4 regions of the Solibacillus sp. FSL K6-1554 genome follow, and region 3 is predicted to be linked to each of the others. Evidence: riboswitches for the same ligand, from Rfam matches in the RefSeq annotation. Region 3 holds a riboswitch; each other region holds the start of a gene.

Evidence for each region. Region 3 has a riboswitch for thiamine pyrophosphate ahead of tenA (thiaminase II). Riboswitches for the same ligand answer to the same signal wherever they lie in the genome.
Region 1: it holds a riboswitch for thiamine pyrophosphate, as region 3 does, so the genes downstream of both, thiT (energy-coupled thiamine transporter ThiT) here and tenA (thiaminase II) in region 3, are expected to answer to the same signal.
Region 2: it holds a riboswitch for thiamine pyrophosphate, as region 3 does, so the genes downstream of both, thiW (energy coupling factor transporter S component ThiW) here and tenA (thiaminase II) in region 3, are expected to answer to the same signal.
Region 4: it holds a riboswitch for thiamine pyrophosphate, as region 3 does, so the genes downstream of both, thiC (phosphomethylpyrimidine synthase ThiC) here and tenA (thiaminase II) in region 3, are expected to answer to the same signal.

The regions. Positions count from the first base shown of each region.
Region 1 covers NZ_JBBOSS010000001.1:3,525,103-3,529,600, forward strand. Annotated here, with positions in the region: gene MHB58_RS17615 (polyphosphate kinase 2 family protein) at 1-499, opposite strand, end outside; gene map (type I methionyl aminopeptidase) at 671-1,423, opposite strand; gene thiT (energy-coupled thiamine transporter ThiT) at 1,614-2,180, opposite strand; TPP riboswitch at 2,311-2,419, opposite strand; gene MHB58_RS17630 (DUF4870 domain-containing protein) at 2,536-2,868, shown strand; gene MHB58_RS17635 (hypothetical protein) at 2,936-3,064, shown strand; gene MHB58_RS17640 (SMC family ATPase) at 3,120-4,498, opposite strand, start outside.
Region 2 covers NZ_JBBOSS010000001.1:3,145,194-3,149,691, forward strand. Annotated here, with positions in the region: gene MHB58_RS15685 (IS3 family transposase) at 1-511, shown strand, start outside; gene MHB58_RS15690 (nucleotidyltransferase) at 818-1,618, shown strand; gene MHB58_RS15695 (cupin domain-containing protein) at 1,698-2,270, shown strand; TPP riboswitch at 2,391-2,480, shown strand; gene thiW (energy coupling factor transporter S component ThiW) at 2,566-3,072, shown strand; gene MHB58_RS15705 (VOC family protein) at 3,445-3,840, opposite strand; gene MHB58_RS15710 (SRPBCC family protein) at 4,126-4,498, opposite strand, start outside.
Region 3 covers NZ_JBBOSS010000001.1:2,718,114-2,722,611, reverse strand. Annotated here, with positions in the region: gene MHB58_RS13535 (glycoside hydrolase family 18 protein) at 1-1,093, shown strand, start outside; gene MHB58_RS13530 (NAD(P)H-dependent flavin oxidoreductase) at 1,215-2,195, shown strand; TPP riboswitch at 2,333-2,431, shown strand; TPP riboswitch at 2,498-2,596, shown strand; gene tenA (thiaminase II) at 2,673-3,365, shown strand; gene thiM (hydroxyethylthiazole kinase) at 3,343-4,086, shown strand; gene thiD (bifunctional hydroxymethylpyrimidine kinase/phosphomethylpyrimidine kinase) at 4,083-4,498, shown strand, end outside.
Region 4 covers NZ_JBBOSS010000001.1:3,205,362-3,209,859, forward strand. Annotated here, with positions in the region: gene MHB58_RS15975 (hypothetical protein) at 14-325, opposite strand; gene cobT (nicotinate-nucleotide--dimethylbenzimidazole phosphoribosyltransferase) at 889-1,947, opposite strand; cobalamin riboswitch at 2,040-2,217, opposite strand; TPP riboswitch at 2,551-2,665, shown strand; gene thiC (phosphomethylpyrimidine synthase ThiC) at 2,814-4,498, shown strand, end outside.

The sequences.
Region 1 (4,498 bases), 810 kb from region 3:
TTTCATTAAAACGTTTAAGCTGTTCATCCGAATCGATATGAATCCAAAACTTTATCATTATATAATCTTCATCTGTCAATTGCTTCTCAAAACTATTTATTTCTTCATAAGCACGCTTCCATTCTGCTTCTTCAGCAAAACCCTCTATACGCTCCACCAGCACCCGACCATACCAAGAGCGATCAAAAATCGCAATCTGGCCATGCTGCGGCAACTTTCTCCAAAAGCGTTGCATATAATGATAGCGCATCTCATGGGGCTGTGGGGCAGAAATTGGCCATACCATTAACCCACGCGGATCGATACGCTCTGTTAAACGCTTAATCGCTCCCCCTTTTCCTGCTGCATCCATTCCTTCAAATGCAATAATAAGGCCAATTTTATTATTAAATAAAAATTGCTGGGCATTTAGCATTTCATATTGCAAAGCTTTCAATTGCTTCTTATAGATTTCCTTCTCCAGTTTTTGCGATAAATCCACATCTTGTAGCTTTTTCAAATAGTGCTGCCTCCCCTATTCCATTTATTATGTATATTTTACTCGAAAGTGTATGGAATTGGTAATTGTTGCGGTTATTTATTTGAATCATTTGATTATTTTATGTTGGCATCCTGTTTTAATAGAACAAAAAAACGCGGGCGCACTTATATATGCACCCACGGTTATAATTTAGTCTTCCAATGTTGTTAAAATAATTGGTTTATCTTTTGTTACAATAATCGAGTGTTCGATCTGGGCAACTAATGATTTATCCGGTGTAATAAATGTCCAGCCGTCACCTGATTCTACGATGTGCTCAGCCTTCGCCGAAATGAACGGCTCTACCGCCAACACCATGCCTTCTTTCATGATTGTCGTATCCCAAGCATCGTAATAGTTCAAGACATGGTTTGGTTCTTCGTGTAATGATTTACCTAAGCCGTGTCCTGTTAAGTTCATAATTACCGTCAACCCGTGATCACGTGCTTCACGCTCTACTGCTTTACCGATCTGATTTAATTTCGAACCTGCTTTAACCTTTGTCATCGCACGGTCAAATGCTGATTTTGCTACAGAGCAAAGTTTTTCTTTATCTTCATAACCTTCACCAACAACAAAAGAAATACCTGTATCTGCAAAGTATCCGTTTAAAGAGCCCGAAACATCAATGTTTACGATATCGCCGTCCTGAATAACCTTGTTCCCTGGAATGCCATGTGCAACTTCGTGATTTACTGAAATGCATGTATATCCCGGAAAATCGTATTCGTCTTTAGGACCAGAAACCGCGCCTGCTTCCGCAAACATACGGCCTGCAATTTCATCTAATTCTTTCGTTGTCACGCCAGGTACTGTCGCAGCTTTCATTGCCTCGCGAATTTCAGCACAAATGCGTCCAATTTTTTTAAACGCTTCTATTTCTTCTTGTGTAGTAACAATCATGTGTAACTTCCTTCCTCTTAAACAATGTCTACCCTTAACTATAGCATACTTAATATCGGTTGTAATTGTTCAAGGATTTTAAAATTATTTGGATTTATGATCAAATTAATACGACATTGTACAATAGAAATTAGAAAAAGCTTGCATCGGGAAAATAATCCCTTGCTGCAAGCTTTGAGTTTTCCATTCATTATGGTGTTTGTGCTTTTTGGAGTAAACGGGGTGCAGATGTGAATAATATAACTGCAATAACCGCTGTAATTATTGTTGCAGGTACCATATAAGTACTGTTATAAATTATTGAGTAGATCCACACATTATCATCGCCTGCGTACTCTTTAAAGAACACGACACCTGCAAGCAAGTGCGAAACAAATCTTAAAGCTCCGCCTATTAGAGCTCCTATTACGATATAAATTGCCATTTTTACTTTATTGAGTGATTGTGTTGCCTGTAATAATGGCTTTCTTACAATTGCCGCTAACCCTACTACTGTAAAGGCAAGACCGTAATCTAAAATCGCCTGAAGCCAGTGTACTATGTAAGCGCCGAACATCATTTGCATAACGCCGATCAGCAAGCCAGTTGCAAGTCCTGCTGTTAGCCCCCAACGAATGGCCATTAACATAATCGGTACCATAACAAAGCTGATTGACCCGCCCTGTGCCCACATTTTAAAAGATACTTGGTCCAATACAAGTCCGATGGCAGCAAATATCGCTATCTCCACCATCATCAATAATTTTTTTCTGTCCATAACAATTCCCCTTTCTTTTATCCGATGTAACAAAAGTGAAGAGGGATAGAATGGAACTTTTACTTCTTCTAGGTATTTAGAAAAAGCAAAAAACGATAATCAGGACAAAAGCCTGACTATCGTTTGAACAGTCGGATTCTATCCACATCCCTACGCAAGTGCTAACTTACAGGTTCAAAGAGTCAGTGCAATCCCGTGCACAATCTCAGCCGACTTTCTCGGCACCCCTTGTGGTACATCTAAATTTTTATTGTTTGAACATGCTCATTGTAACGAATATTTCTACAACTTTCAACAGCTATTATTTTGAAACGTACTAGAATTACATATAATAGATACGAAGGAGTGATAAATGATGGATCAATCGAAAGGTTTAAGTGCATTAAGCTATTTGAGCTTTTATTTTGCACCGTTTATTTTACCGGTAATTATATTTATCGTTACGAAAGATCAAGCCGTTAAAGGCCATTCTAAAAAAGCTTTTATTTCTCAACTTATTCCAATACTGTTAGGGATTTTGTACATGATTTACTTTTTCACTTCCGTTCTTTCCTGGAATAATACTTTGACAGTGAGCGTGCAGGATTTCTTTATTAGTTCACATTTTATCGGATTTATTCTTTTAGTCCTTATTACGTTTATTCTGGCGATTTGGAATCTAGTCCAAGCGATTAAAGTTTTACGTTAATGTTTATGATAGCTCCTTCTTTGGGTATATTTTTTATACGAAATGTATTCGTTAAGGAGTGTATATCATGAAATTAAATAAACTCATTAAAACCGCAATTAAATATGGACCGATCGTGTACCCGATCATTAAAAAAATGATGGATAAAAAATCTGCACCCCAACCAGCAACTACACGACGAACGCCAAAACGTTAACGCAGAAAAACACATTTCGCACTAAAACTCGTGTGAAATGTGTTTTTTGTTGTCTTTATTTAATAATAATTTCCGTTTTACTGTAGCCTTCTTTTAGCTTTTGGACTTGTAAAATGGCAGGCATTGCTGCTTTTAATTCGGCCACATGGGAGATGACGCCGATTAGGCGGCCTGTTTGCTGAAGATCGATCAAAATATCGATTGCCCGTCTTAACGCTTCCTCATCCAATGTACCGAAGCCTTCATCGATAAACATCGTATCGATATGCACACTTCCTTGAACACTTTGAATAACATCGGCCATTCCTAAAGCTAATGAAAGTGAGGCATTGAATTTTTCACCGCCGGACAATGTTTTTACATCCCGCGTTTGTCCTGTATGGCTGTCATATACATCGATACTGAGCCCGCTTTGTGCATTTCCTTCTTTACGACCTGTCGATTTCAGGAAGTATTGACCATTTGATAAGACACGTAATCGTTCATTTGCCGCATGGGTTACTTTTTCCAAATAACCAATTTGCACAAATCGCTCAAATGAAATTTTCGAATCGTTTTGTCCACGGATTAAATTATAAACATGCTCCACCTGTATCAGTTTCGCTTTATAGCTTTCGATCTGCTGTGCGAATTGGTCAAGTTTTTCGAGAGTTTCCTCACATTGCTCAACATAGGACTGGGTTAATGTAATTTTAGAATACTGTGCCTCGATTTGCTCATTCAGCTCATGAATCTGTTGCTCACTTGCCGTTAAATCAGCCCGTTCTTTTCCTTCGAGCAAAGGTTCTTCCTCGGAAATTTGAACAGATAATGTATGAACATTTTGCTTGTAAGCTTCAACTTCATCCTGAATTTGCTGCTGAACATTTAATGGCAGTAACGCATTCTTATATGTTTCCAAGTCAAAACTTTCTTGCTGCAATGCTGTATCAAACGCTTTTTGCGCTGAAAGAGTCTCCTGCTGTTTTTCTGTTACAAGGTTTTGTGCATGTAGATGGTTCACTTCACAAGATTTTTCATCTAATTGGATTTTTTGCATTGCCTCCAGTGCACTTTGAATTGCACTTTTTAAATGGCGGTGTTTTTGCTGCTGGCTGGCCAATTCTTGTGTTACTTCATCCAATGTAGAAAACTGAGGCAATAATGACTGCTCACTTTGCTCAAGCTTCCCTTTTTCTTGTGCATATTGTTTATCGATATCGACTACATATTGCTGCCCTTTTTCAATACGGCCTTGCAGCACTTCTTTACTTTCAATAAGCTGTGCCATCGTTTTCTTTTCAGTGATGAGCTGTGCCTGCTGCTGCTTTTGCTTTGTCAATTGCTCAGTCAGTTCGGCCAATTGCTGTTCATAATAATGTAGTTGTGAAAGATCAACGTTCAGTAACTCTAGAGCATTTCTTTTCTGTTCCAATGCTGCCTTTTCAACATCCA
Region 2 (4,498 bases), 430 kb from region 3:
AGAGAAAAATAAAGTATGGGTCGCAGATATAACTTATATTCGAACACTGGAGGGGTGGGTGTATCTTGCGTCCATCATGGATTTATATTCTCGTAAAATCGTCGGCTGGGCCATCGCAGATCATATGGAAGAAACATTAGTAGATCAAGCCTTGAAGCATGCATTAGCAGTTCGAAAACCCGAGAAGGGATTAGTTCATCATTCAGATCGAGGCGCACAATATTGTGCCACAAGCTATACAAGAACTTTAAAAGAACATGGGATTAAAATTAGCATGAGTCGTAAAGGAGATCCCTATGACAATGCGTGTATTGAATCCTTCCACGCCACAATCAAAAAAGAATGGATCTATCGTCACCGTTTCGAATCCAAAAAAGAAGCACGAAAGAGCGTGGAGTCATATATCGTAAACTTTTACAATGAACGACGACGTCATTCAACAATCGGTTATTTATCACCAAACCAATTTGAGAGAAATCAACAGGAGTCAGTTTGTCAAAATGCCTCATAAAGTTCTCTTACAGGGTTTTCATCCCTCCATGCTCAGGTCTGGGCATGGAGGGATGAAAAACAGAGCAACCGAAGGGCGGTAGCAAAAAAGTCTCTTAACGCGTGTCCGAAATATTGACAGAAGACCAGATGTCGGATGGTTATTAGAACAACTGAGTGATATATTAGAAAATCGCAATTATATTAGAACATTTTTGGGTTTATTAGAACATTGCCGGTCGTTATTAGAACTATTTACATACCTCCTGTTTTATTTGAAACTATTTCCAGCCTATCGACGTAGAATAGAACAATTGGAGGTGTACGGATGAGAAACTTATCTTCATATATGATGCTTACCGGGATATTGATCACTGCCCTATGCGGGAACTGGATCATCCTTAATTATGATGGGGTCGTGATTTATCCGAAAGCTTCTTATCTTACTTTCGGAATCGGGTTGGTACTGGTAGGATGCGCTTTTGTAATGAATCAATTCTTCAGTTACCAGGAACCGGAAGAAGGACATACAAAAGATAAACGGCATGCTTTGAACGAATGGCTAATTGCCAATCAGCCATTTAATAAATGGTTGAGTGGACTTGTTGTTCTCCCGCTTGTGATCGCACCGTTTTATAGCTGGACGCTGTTTTTTACGATGTTGGAATGGTATTTATTTTCGGGGCTTGTATTAGCCGGTATTATTTACATGCTGAAAGGTGACAGAGTAGAAGACAATAAGGATTGGGAGTTTAAGGGGAAGACAAAAAAGTTGCTTGATCTGATCGATTACCGCAAACACCCGTTTAATATTTCGTTTATTATCTACATCATGGTCATTGTCAGTTTTGTGTTAAGCAAGGGATTGGATATTCCGCTCTATATGGAAACAGGAGGCAACTCGCGCTACGTTACTTCTTTGCCAACAATTTCATTTTTAATGTCTTCCTTAATGGTCGTGAGTACGTTTATTTATATTATCAGTCATGGGGATTTCTTTGGTTTTCGTAAAGCTGAGTTAAGTTATGAAAGAGTCATGTTCGTCCACTTTACAGAAATTATTGTATGTGGTGCTACCCTGTTTATTTTAATTTTCACATTAATCAATGCGTTGTATGTGTATTTTTAGATGGATGGCTACTAACGACAATAGGCACGCACTGGTAAATTATTGCATATTTTAACTACAATAAAAAAGAGGTGAACTATTGAATCCGAATCAAGATTATACATCAGTGCAACCCCAGTTTACATTCGACCTTAATAAAAACCCGTTGTTCGTTAAAGACCAGCAAAATTTTATTAATGTAATGGGCGTCAACCAGTTAAATACACTGGATAATATATCGCTGCTTGATATTTATTTGAGTGCCAATAATGTCATTGAACCGCACTACCACCAAAATGCGGCGGAACTTGTTTATTGTATTGCGGGGAGTGCGGTTGTTTCGATTTTGAATCCGTTTACGAAACAGCTGATGCATTTTCCGATTACCCCCGGCCAGGTGGCGAACGTTCCTCAAGGGTGGTGGCATTACGAAGTCGCCACGCAAAACAACACGCATCTGCTCGCCATTTTCAACGCACCGACACCTGAAGTCATTTTAGGTTCCGACCTCCTCAAGCTGACACCAGCAAATATTATGGCCCACACATATGGCATGAACGAAAATTTATGGCAGCAGGCAATTGCTCCTGTCAGACCGAATACGTTCATCGGTCCGCCAAACCCTTGGCAGCAAGTCCAGCCCGGCAACTATGGCGGCGGGTATGAGCAGTAGTTTTTCTCGGTCAAAGGAATCAAATTTCAAAAATACATTTGCATAATGAAACGGCCGTGTTATGATAACTGTGAAATTAACCTAATATTGGAAGCAGGTAATCTGCTTATAATTGAATATGAAAACTACTAGGGGCGCCTGTTTGGCTGAGAAGAACCCTTTGCACCTGATCTAGGTAATACTAGCGTAGGAAAGTAGTGTCGATCCCTTTTTATTTGTTTTAGGCTGCGATACCACTTTCTTTAGTTGAAAGTGGTTTTTTTGTTGCAAAAATTTATTGTAAAGGATGGAAGAGATGAATAAAACGAGGAAGCTTACGTATTCAGCGATTATCGCTGCACTTACAACGATTCTCAGCAGTTTTGTGTACATCCCTTTAGGTTTTGCCAAAATATTTCCGATTCAGCATTTTGCCAATGTCGTATCGGCGGTGTTGCTCGGTCCATGGTATGCGGTATTACAGGCATTCCTTACATCGACATTGAGAAACTTAATGGGGACAGGCAGTATTTTTGCTTATCCGGGGAGTATGATTGGTGCCTTTTTGGCTGCATTTCTGTTTGCTAAAACGAAGAAGTTAGCGTTTGCGGCAGTAGGTGAAGTAATCGGGACCGGGTTGCTCGGTGCGATGGCTACTTACCCGATCGCCATTTTATTTTTAGGTCAGGAAGCGGCGCTGTTCGGTTTTGTCCCGGCATTTATGATGAGTTCTTTTGCGGGGGCGCTTTTAGGCTATGGCTTGCTGAAGATTATGGTGAGAAACCGGGCGTTTGGCGGGATGCTTTATCAGAATGCCGGGTGAATGGAGGGTTTTTATTAGAAATTTTTGTGTCGATATTAGAACTTCTTGGCGGGATATTAGAACTTCTGCGAATGATATTAGAACAGTTTGGGATTTTGGTAAAACGGGCTTATTCTTTTTATGATACGCGACCTTTTTGCGGTAGCCTGCCGTTTTTTATTAGAAGATTTATGATAGATATTAGAAGATTGCAGGGGGTTATTAGAACTTCTGTGGACGATATTTGAACATATTAAAGACTTATTAGCACAATGTACAATTATATTTTAAAATCTCACTTTTATTAGAAGATTTTAAAATATATTAGAACAACTCAGACCTTTATTAGAAAATGAAACGCCGGGTATCCATTCAGACACCCGGCACATTTTATTAAGGTAAATTAATCTGCCAAGATACTCCGTAACGGTCATTTACCCAGCCGAACTTCTTACTGAAACCGTAATTATCGATTGGCATTAGCGGATGCCCGCCTTCTAGCAATTTTTCATAAAGATGGTCGGTTTCTTCTTCCGTATCACACGTAATAAAAATAGAGAATGACGGTGTGAAGTCAAATTCATGCTTTATATTACTGTCAATGCACATAAATTCCTGACCTTTTATCGAAAAAGTGGCTTGCATGACTTTTCCTTCGTCTCCGCCTTCATTTGCCCCGTAGTAAACAATGCTTGTAATTTCCGCATCATCGATAAGTGATGTATAGAAGTTCATCGCTTCTTCTGCAACGCCGCCTTGAAACATTAAAAATGGTTTTGCGCTTTTCATCGGACTCTTCCCCTTCTTAATTCAAATTTGCACCACTTCAATTTAGCCTATTTTACCCTTTTTCGCGAACTTTTCTCCCTATAAGTTAGAGGCATCTCCTAACTAGACGATGCCTTTGGTTTAATATTTAAATTTCGCGATGAGCTGTTGTTCCGAAGATGCGGCTACTTCTTCAGGTACCGTATAAAGATCTAGTAGAACAATTCAACATTTTATTAGAAAATCTTCCCCGAACATTCAATCACCGGATGGTCATGACCCCCACCCGGTGTTTCATTATACGCCCTAACCTTGATAGCTCACTTTTCCGGTCTCAACTAATTCCTTCAGACCCATGAACATTAAGTTCCAGCCATGTTCTGTGCAATCTCGCATTTCATCTAGAGCTTTTACGATGTCTGCATCTGTCCATTGCTCTTTATTTTCAACATGGATCAGTTGGGTGTACGTCATTTCACTGCCTTGTCCCAACGCTTTCAGCTCCACTGTAATTGTATCTTCCAATTCGCTGAATTGCGGCATTTTAAAAGTGAACACGATTTTTTCAGGCGAATTGATTTCAACGTATTCCCCGATCGCCCGGTAGTCCACTCCTTGCCGGTGGTCTACAATTTCCCAACTGCCCCCTACTTTTGGGTCATTTTGTGCAAGCTTGTTC
Region 3 (4,498 bases):
ACGTTTTCAGGTGAATTATTTAACGCTCGCACAAGCAAATGGCTTGAATCCAGATGCGTTGCTGATGATTGGCACCTCATTGTATATACCGGAACCAACTAAAAGGTCCGCAGAAATTTTGGCATATGTAGAACCAAGAGGCGATGAAATAAGTGATACGCTGCTCGACCAAGTTCGGGAGGCAAGTCCTTATTTAACGTATTTAGCTATTTTCAGTTTTGAAGCAAGACGGGATGGTTCATTAAAAGCGCCTACAATTAACCCATTACCGGAAATTGCTGAACAAAATAATACAGGAATAGCAATGGCAATCACTAATCTCGAGGATTATCAGTTTAGTGCTGAGCTAGCACGTGATATTTTCCAAAGTGTTGCTGTTCAAAATTTACTGCTGGACAATATCATTGCTGAAGCAAAGCGTATCGGAAATATTTCGGATATTCATTTTGATTTTGAACGGATTGCACGCGATCAGCGGGAAGCTTATAATAATTTTCTCCGAAGAGCTGTCGAGCGTATGCATGCGGAAGGATATACCGTTTCTACCGCATTGGCTCCAAAAACGAGAGCCGATCAGCCGGGGGAATGGTTTATGGGCCATGACTATAAGGCGCACGGCGAAATAGTGGATTTTGTTATGTTGATGACATATGAATGGGGATATTCTGCTGGACCTCCAATGGCCGTTTCTCCGCTGCCGCAAGTCGAACAAGTAGTACAGTATGCATTAACAGAAATTCCTGCAAATAAAATTTTACTTGGGCAAAATTTGTATGGTTACGATTGGACATTACCTTTTGTACAAGGAGGAGATTACGCAGAAGCGATAAGCCCGCAACGTGCAATTGAAGTGGCCAAACGCTACAACGCGGCAATCCAATTTGACTATACAGCACAGGCACCCTACTTTAACTATTATGATGAGCAAGGGCGTTCACATATTGTCTGGTTTGAAGATGCGCGTTCGATTCAGGCGAAGTTCGATTTAGTAAAGCGATTAAATTTGCGCGGAGTCGGCTATTGGAAGCTCGGTCTGCCATTCCCGCAAAATTGGCAGCTCATCGGGGCTAATTTTAATGTAGTGAAGAAATAGCAAAAGGAAAGAAAGTCAGATGAAAAAACATCTGACTTTTTGATTGTCATCTAAATTAAGAAGGAGATTTTATTGAAGCTGATGAAGTATTAGTAGTAGCTGAATAAAAGGGGGATTATAGATGGGGAATATTCCGGAAATTTTACAAAACTTACGTATCCCAGTAATCGGGGCACCATTGTTTATTATTAGCAATCCGCAATTGGTCATTGAACAATGTAAGGCAGGAATAGTTGGGTCAATGCCTGCGTTAAATGCAAGACCGGCAAGCCAGTTGGATGAATGGTTAGCTGAAATTACAGAGGAGTTGGCCAGCTATAATGCCAAAAATCCGGATCAGCCGGCTGCGCCATTTGCCATTAATCAGATTGTTCATAAAACAAATGAACGTCTGGAACAGGATATGGAGCTTTGTGTGAAATATAAAGTTCCGATTATTATTACTTCACTTGGTGCACGTGAAGAAGTATTTGAGGCAGCACATAGTTATGGAGGCATCGTTTTCCATGATGTCATTAACAATCATTTTGCAAAAAAAGCGATTCAAAAAGGTGCAGACGGCATCATTGCTGTAGCAACAGGTGCAGGTGGCCATGCAGGTCAGCAAAGCCCATTTGCGCTCGTACAGGAAATCCGTGAATGGTTTGACGGTCCATTAGCTTTATCAGGATCAATCGCACGAGGACATTCGGTATTGGCTGCACAGGCGATGGGGGCTGATTTTGGCTATATCGGTTCACCATTCATCGCGACCGAAGAAGCGTTTGCTCGTCAAGAATATAAACAGATGATTGTTGATAGTACTGCAGAAGATATTGTATACAGCAATTTATTTACAGGAATCCACGGGAATTATTTGAAAGGTTCTATCATGAACGCGGGGATGGACCCGAGTAATTTAAAAGAAAGTGATCCTTCAGCAATGAACTTTAACGATAATACCGCAAAAGCCTGGAAAGATATTTGGGGCAGCGGGCAAGGAATTGGCGCGATTAAAGAGATTACTTCCACAAAACAATATGTCGATAAACTGGCCGAGGAATATGCTCAGGCTTATCAGGAACTGACTGGTAAAAGATCTGCAGTAACCCATCTACAATAGATGTCAGCGCATCATTAGTAACAAAATTTTTACTAACGATGCGCTATTTTGTGAATTTGTTATTGAACTATTAATTTCGTAATTTTGTGAATTCACTTGCCCGGGTCGAATTAATTTGTTACACTCTGGGTAATTAAATGCATTTGCGGGGGGACACAGCAGTGTTGAGAAGGTTAAAACCTGACCCTTAGAACCTGACCGTTAATACGGACGTAGGGAGCAAAGTACAAGCTATACATATGTACTTACTTTGGCTCCGCGTATATTTTACGTGGAGTCTTTCTTTTGCAAATACACAAGCATTTGATTTGCGGGGGGACACAGCAGTGTTGAGAAGGTTAAAACCTGACCCTTGGAACCTGGCCGTTAATACGGACGTAGGGAGCAATGAAAAGTGTATCTACACTTTTTGGGGACGTCTCTCTATATGTTGAGACGTCTTTTTTGTGCTTCCGCCAACAAAAAGGAGGAGTAACAATGGGATTTTGTGAAAAGGTAAGAAAAGAAACGGATTTTTATTGGGAGGCTAGCTTTTATCATCCTTTTGTACAAGGGATTGCAGATGGGAGTCTACCGCTTGAGAAGTTTAAGTTTTATATGCTGCAGGATGCGTATTATTTAAAACATTATACGAAAGTATTAGCTCTTGCAGCTGCAAAAGCGACAACGGATGATGATGTTCAATATTTTCTGCAAACAGCAAAGTTTATCCATGATGCCGAGCTTGAGTTACACCGTACAACGTTTAAAGAATTAGGTGTGACTGTGGATGATTTAGAACAATTCGAACCAGCACCAGCAGCCTATAACTATGTGAGCCATATGTACAATGCAGTGCATAACGGAGATGTAGCAGAAGCATTTGCGGCAATCCTGCCATGCCCATGGCTGTATCAGGAAATTGGGCAAAGATTAAAAGATGCATGCCCCAATATACCTCTTTATGAACAGTGGATTGCATTATATGCTTCCGAGGAGATGCTTCAAAATATTGAAGTACAAAAATCGATGCTAGATCGATATGCGAAAGAACAACCTGCAAAGCTTAAAGTATTACAGGAGCATTTTAAGAAAAGCTGTTATTACGAATGGATGTTTTGGGAAATGCCTTGGACGAAGCAAAGCTGGGAACAAGGAGTGTATGTAAATGAGTCTGCAAGCAATTTATAATAAACAACCATTAGTTCATTGTATTACCAACTATGTTGTCGCAAACTTTACAGCGAATGGCTTGCTGGCGGTAGGAGCTTCACCAGTAATGGCGGATGCAATAGAAGAAGTGGGGGAAATGGCTGCCCAGGCGAATGCTTTACTTTTAAATATGGGCACTTTGAATGAACGGACAATAGAGTCGATGAAGAAAGCAGGACTTAGCGCAAACATGCATAATACTCCCGTTGTCCTTGATCCAGTAGGTGTAGGGGCAACGAAGTTTCGAGCGGAGACAGCACAACAACTGCTCGATCGTTTAAAGATTAATGTAATCCGTTGCAATATTGGAGAAATGGCGGCTCTGGCGGGAGTAAATTGGGCGTCTAAAGGTGTGGATAGTGGCAAAGGAGATATCGATGTTGCAGTGACTGCCAAAAAGTTGGCTAATAACTATCAATGTATTGTGATCGTAACAGGAGAACAAGATGTTATTACTGATGGGAAAAGAGTGGAATTTGTAGCGGGTGGTCATGAAAAGGTGACAAAAATGACGGGGAGTGGCTGCTTGCTTAGTGCCTTATGTGCAGCGGTGCTTGCAAACAGTAAAGAACCGTTTGATGACTTAATGACGCTACTTAATGAATATAAACAGGCAAGTGCCAATTCTGTTGCAACTATAGGAAATTTCCACACAAATTTCTTGAATGAACTAGAAAATTTAGCGGGGGGACGAAAATGATTACATGTACGATAGCAGGATCGGATAGCGGTGGCGGTGCCGGGATTCAAGCCGATTTAAAAACGTTTCAGGAACTCCGTGTATTCGGTACATCAGTAATCACCGCATTAACCGCACAAAATACTGAAGGAGTGCATGGAATTTTTCCGACAACGGCTGATTTCGTTCAAGCTCAGCTAAAGGCAGTACTTCAAGATTTCGACGTAAAGGCAATTAAGACAGGGATGCTGTTTAGTGCTGAAATTATCGAAGCCATTGTGACTTTACTAAAAAATACGGATATTCCGCTTGTCGTTGATCCGGTCATGATTGCAAAAGGCGGTGCCAGTTTGCTAGAGCAGCAGGCAACAACAGCTCTTAAAGAAAAGTTATTGCCGCTCGCAACCGTTTGTACCCCGAATATACCGGAAGC
Region 4 (4,498 bases), 490 kb from region 3:
TTATTACGTACAATTAGATTGCTTTATTATAATAGGAAGCTTTTGATCCTTTACTTCTTTTCACGGCTAGAAGCTCTTCTAATTTTTGAATATATTCACGGTCTGCCGATATTCTTGTAAGGCTTGTTAATAAATATGGTCTTAATCCGGAATTGATTTTTTGGCAACGCGCAAGATTGATCAAATACTTGGCCATCTTAAATGACTTTAAGTGCGTATGTCCATTTTTAAATTCCTTCTTCGTATTGACGACCATAAATTCCTGCTTGCGCCCTTTATAAAAAGGAATAATAATAAACTCATCTTTTTTGAAAATTTGATTCATATTATCCTCATCCTTTTCTCGAATATATTCAAAAACGACCTTTCACATACGGAGAAATAGTGATCACCCCGTTTCTCTTAATGCCCCTCCCGCCTCTCCTTTTTATTGGTCTTACTTCTCCTTACCCTATTTACCGGTTACTTTATTCCAAGTTCCATCCAAAAAGCACTTTTTTAGCTATTATTAACATTTCAAATATGTTTTTACATTTGGTTAATATAGGATATTGCGGAGGGGATACAATTGACAGGACAATCGCTTTTATTTCACTGAATTTTCTGTAAAATTAAATCAAGTTCTATTCATTCCCCGAATGTTTTGGTCGCACATAACATTTTCAGCGGATTGGATAGGGCTTTTCTTTATGATTTCTTCACTTACTCAATAAACAACATAGTTCCGCTTATTTGGTATTTTACTGGTAAAACAAATGGAATAGACTGAAAAACGCCATTTATTTCTATGGAATATCGAATTCATAAAAAAAGGCTACATTAAAAGTTACTATTACTTTTAATGTAGCCTTTTTACGACATTTTATTTTATTAATTTAATTTCTTTTTCTACTTGGCTACTAAAAGCGCGGCCGCTTCCTCCAATGTCACCATATTTGTAATCATGGAACATGCTGCATCTAGAATCGGGAACGCTAGTGCAGCACCTGATCCTTCTCCAAGTCTCATATTCATATGCAGCATTGGCTCTAATTCTAGAAGCTCAGCTGCAATTTTTGCACCCGGCTCTTCCGATAAATGTGACGGAATCAAATATGCTTTCACATTCGGATTTAACTTAGAGGCGATTAATGCGGAAACCGTTGAAATATACCCGTCAACAACGACCGGTACACGATTCGCTGCAGCTGCAAGGAAGATTCCGGCCATCCCGCAAATTTCCAGTCCGCCTACTTTTGCTACAACATCAATCGGATCTTCGGCGTTCGGCTCGTTCAAGGCAATCGCTTTTCGAATGACTTCGGCTTTATATTCGATGCCGCCAGCTCCGACACCGGCTCCAAAGCCCGTTACTGCCAGCGGATCACAGCCGTGAAGCACTGAAAGCACTGCAGCACTCGGTGTCGTATTCCCGATACCCATTTCCCCGGTACCAATTAGATTGATACCGTTTTGGATCGCTTCTGTTGCGACTTCAATTCCTACTTCAATCGCTTGAATCGCTTCTTCTCGGGTCATTGCTGGACCTTTCGCCATATTGTCTGTCCCGTATTTGACCTTTTTAATGATTACCCCAGCATCTTGAGGTAAATCTTCTTTTACACCGATATCTACCGGAATGACTTGTGCATTCGAAATTTTCGCAATCGTACACATCCCTGTCGTCCCTTTCGGAAATGATAATGTTTGGAAAACCGTTGTACTTTGCGGATTTGGCGTTACGCCCTCCTCATACACCCCGTGATCCGCAGCCATGACGATCACCGCTTTATTATCGATTTTAGGCGCAAGGTCACCCGTAATTGTGGCGATTTGCAGAGCTAGTGATTCGAGCTTCCCTAGGCTTTGTGGTGGTTTGGCTAAAGAGTCTATGTACGTACGTGCTTTTTCTTCCATTTGTCGGTCGATTCCTTGAATTTGATCAATTGTTTGCTGTAATAATTGCATATTTCGTTTCCCCTATCTAAATGTATTTTTGACAATAAAAAAGCCTGTAGTTTATTCGATAACAAATAAACTACAGACATATCCAGTGTCTATAACAGTAAGCGTATTAGGCAGGTCTCCTGGCTCAGATTCACAATTTCATAGCCCCTTCCCAGATGTAAATCCAGTGGGTTTTGCTATGAAACTCCTCTATACAGTGTTGGGATTACGCTAAAGCTTTTCACTTTATTCCCTATTCTCCCTTAAAGGGCACCTAATGCTTGATGAATTTATCATTACTTTACGACGAACGACTTTTTTCGTCAAGGGTGGGTTTTAAATAAGCAGGAATTAATAAGTTCTCTGATTCAGAATCATTGAGCGATGAATCCACCGTATACAACGAATTCTGACCCCGTTTTAAAATGTTGACTCATCTGAAATAATAATACGTTCGGGTTTTGTTTCTTTAGTCTTTTAACGTAGGGACATGCAGATGATTGTAATTTGCAAGCGAAATGAGTACGATATCAATGTTTGGTAATTCATCTAACTGCAAATAATTTTTTTAAATTTTCACTTTTATCTCAATGAAGTTTCATGTATACTAAAATCAAATTGAATAGAAATAACTAGGGGTGTCCAATAAGTTGGGCTGAGAAAGAAACACGTTGAAGTTTCTTAACTCTTGGGACCTGATCTGGATCATACCAGCGTGGGGAAGTTAGCATCGTATTATAGTAATACTACTTCTGTATACATATTAGCCGGGTCCGACCATTTATTGGACACCGGCTTTTTTATGTACTTCATAGCTTTTTAGCTCACCACTGTTGTGTTCTATCTCTTGTCCTTATATTCAAAAAAAGGAGAGATTTATTATGTCAATGTCACCATCTTCATTAAACGAACAAAGTATTTCCATCATGTCTAATTTTTCAGGTAGCAAAAAAGTATATGTAACAGGCTCTAGACCTGACATTAAGGTTCCAATGCGTGAAATCGAGTTAAGCCCGACTACTGGTACGTTTGGAGAAGAGGATAATCCTCCAGTACGAGTGTATGACACGAGCGGACCTTATACAGACCCTGATTATTCTGTCGATATTACAAAAGGTCTCCCTGCCCTTCGCAGTACATGGATTCAAGAACGTGGCGATGTGGAGGAATATGATGGTCGTGAAATCAAGCCTGAGGATAATGGTTATAAAGATGAAAACGATCCTCGTGCTAATCATAACGTGTTTCCTGGTTTAAAGCGGAAACCGTTACGGGCCAAAAAAGGGAAAAATATTACACAACTTCATTATGCAAGAAAAGGCATTATCACGCCTGAAATGGAATTTATCGCAATAAGAGAAAATATGAAACCTGAATTCGTACGGGATGAAATTGCAAAGGGTCGCGCGATTATTCCTTCTAATATCAACCATCCAGAATCAGAGCCTATGATAATAGGTCGTAACTTTCATGTAAAAATTAATGCGAATATTGGCAATTCTGCTGTTTCATCTTCCATCGAAGAAGAGGTTGAAAAAATGACATGGGCAACACGTTGGGGTGCTGATAATATTATGGACCTATCAACAGGTAAAAACATTCACACAACACGGGAATGGATTATTCGAAATTCGGCTGTTCCTGTCGGTACCGTACCTATTTATCAAGCACTAGAAAAAGTAAATGGTGTTGCTGAAGACCTAACATGGGAAGTTTACCGTGATACATTGATTGAACAAGCAGAACAAGGGGTGGATTACTTCACCATTCATGCTGGTGTTCTTTTACGATATGTTCCGTTAACAGCAAAACGTTTAACAGGTATTGTATCCCGAGGTGGATCTATTATGGCACAATGGTGTCTTCACCACCATAAAGAAAATTTTTTATATACTCACTTTGAAGAAATCTGTGAAATCATGAAAACTTATGATGTTTCATTCTCATTAGGAGATGGCTTACGTCCTGGTTCCATTGCTGATGCCAATGATGAAGCTCAATTTGCGGAATTAGAAACTCTTGGAGAACTAACAAAAATTGCTTGGGAGCATGATGTACAGGTTATGGTTGAAGGACCGGGACACGTGCCAATGCACCTTATAAAAGAAAACATGGACAAACAATTGGAAGTTTGTAAGGAAGCTCCTTTCTATACTTTAGGCCCTCTTACAACTGATATAGCTCCTGGCTATGATCACATTACATCTGCTATTGGAGCTGCAATGATTGGTTGGTATGGGACAGCGATGCTTTGTTATGTAACGCCAAAAGAACATTTAGGTTTACCGAATAGAGATGATGTTCGTGTAGGGGTTGTCACTTATAAAATTGCTGCACATGCTGCTGATTTGGCAAAAGGGCATCCAGGAGCACATAAAAGAGATGATGCCTTATCAAAAGCTCGTTTTGAATTCCGTTGGAGAGATCAGTTTAATTTATCTTTAGATCCTGAACGTGCAATCGAATATCATGATGAAACTTTACCTGCTGAAGGTGCAAAAACAGCACATTTCTGTTCTATGTGTGGACCTAAATTTTGCAGTATGAGAATCTCTCAAGATATTCGTAATTT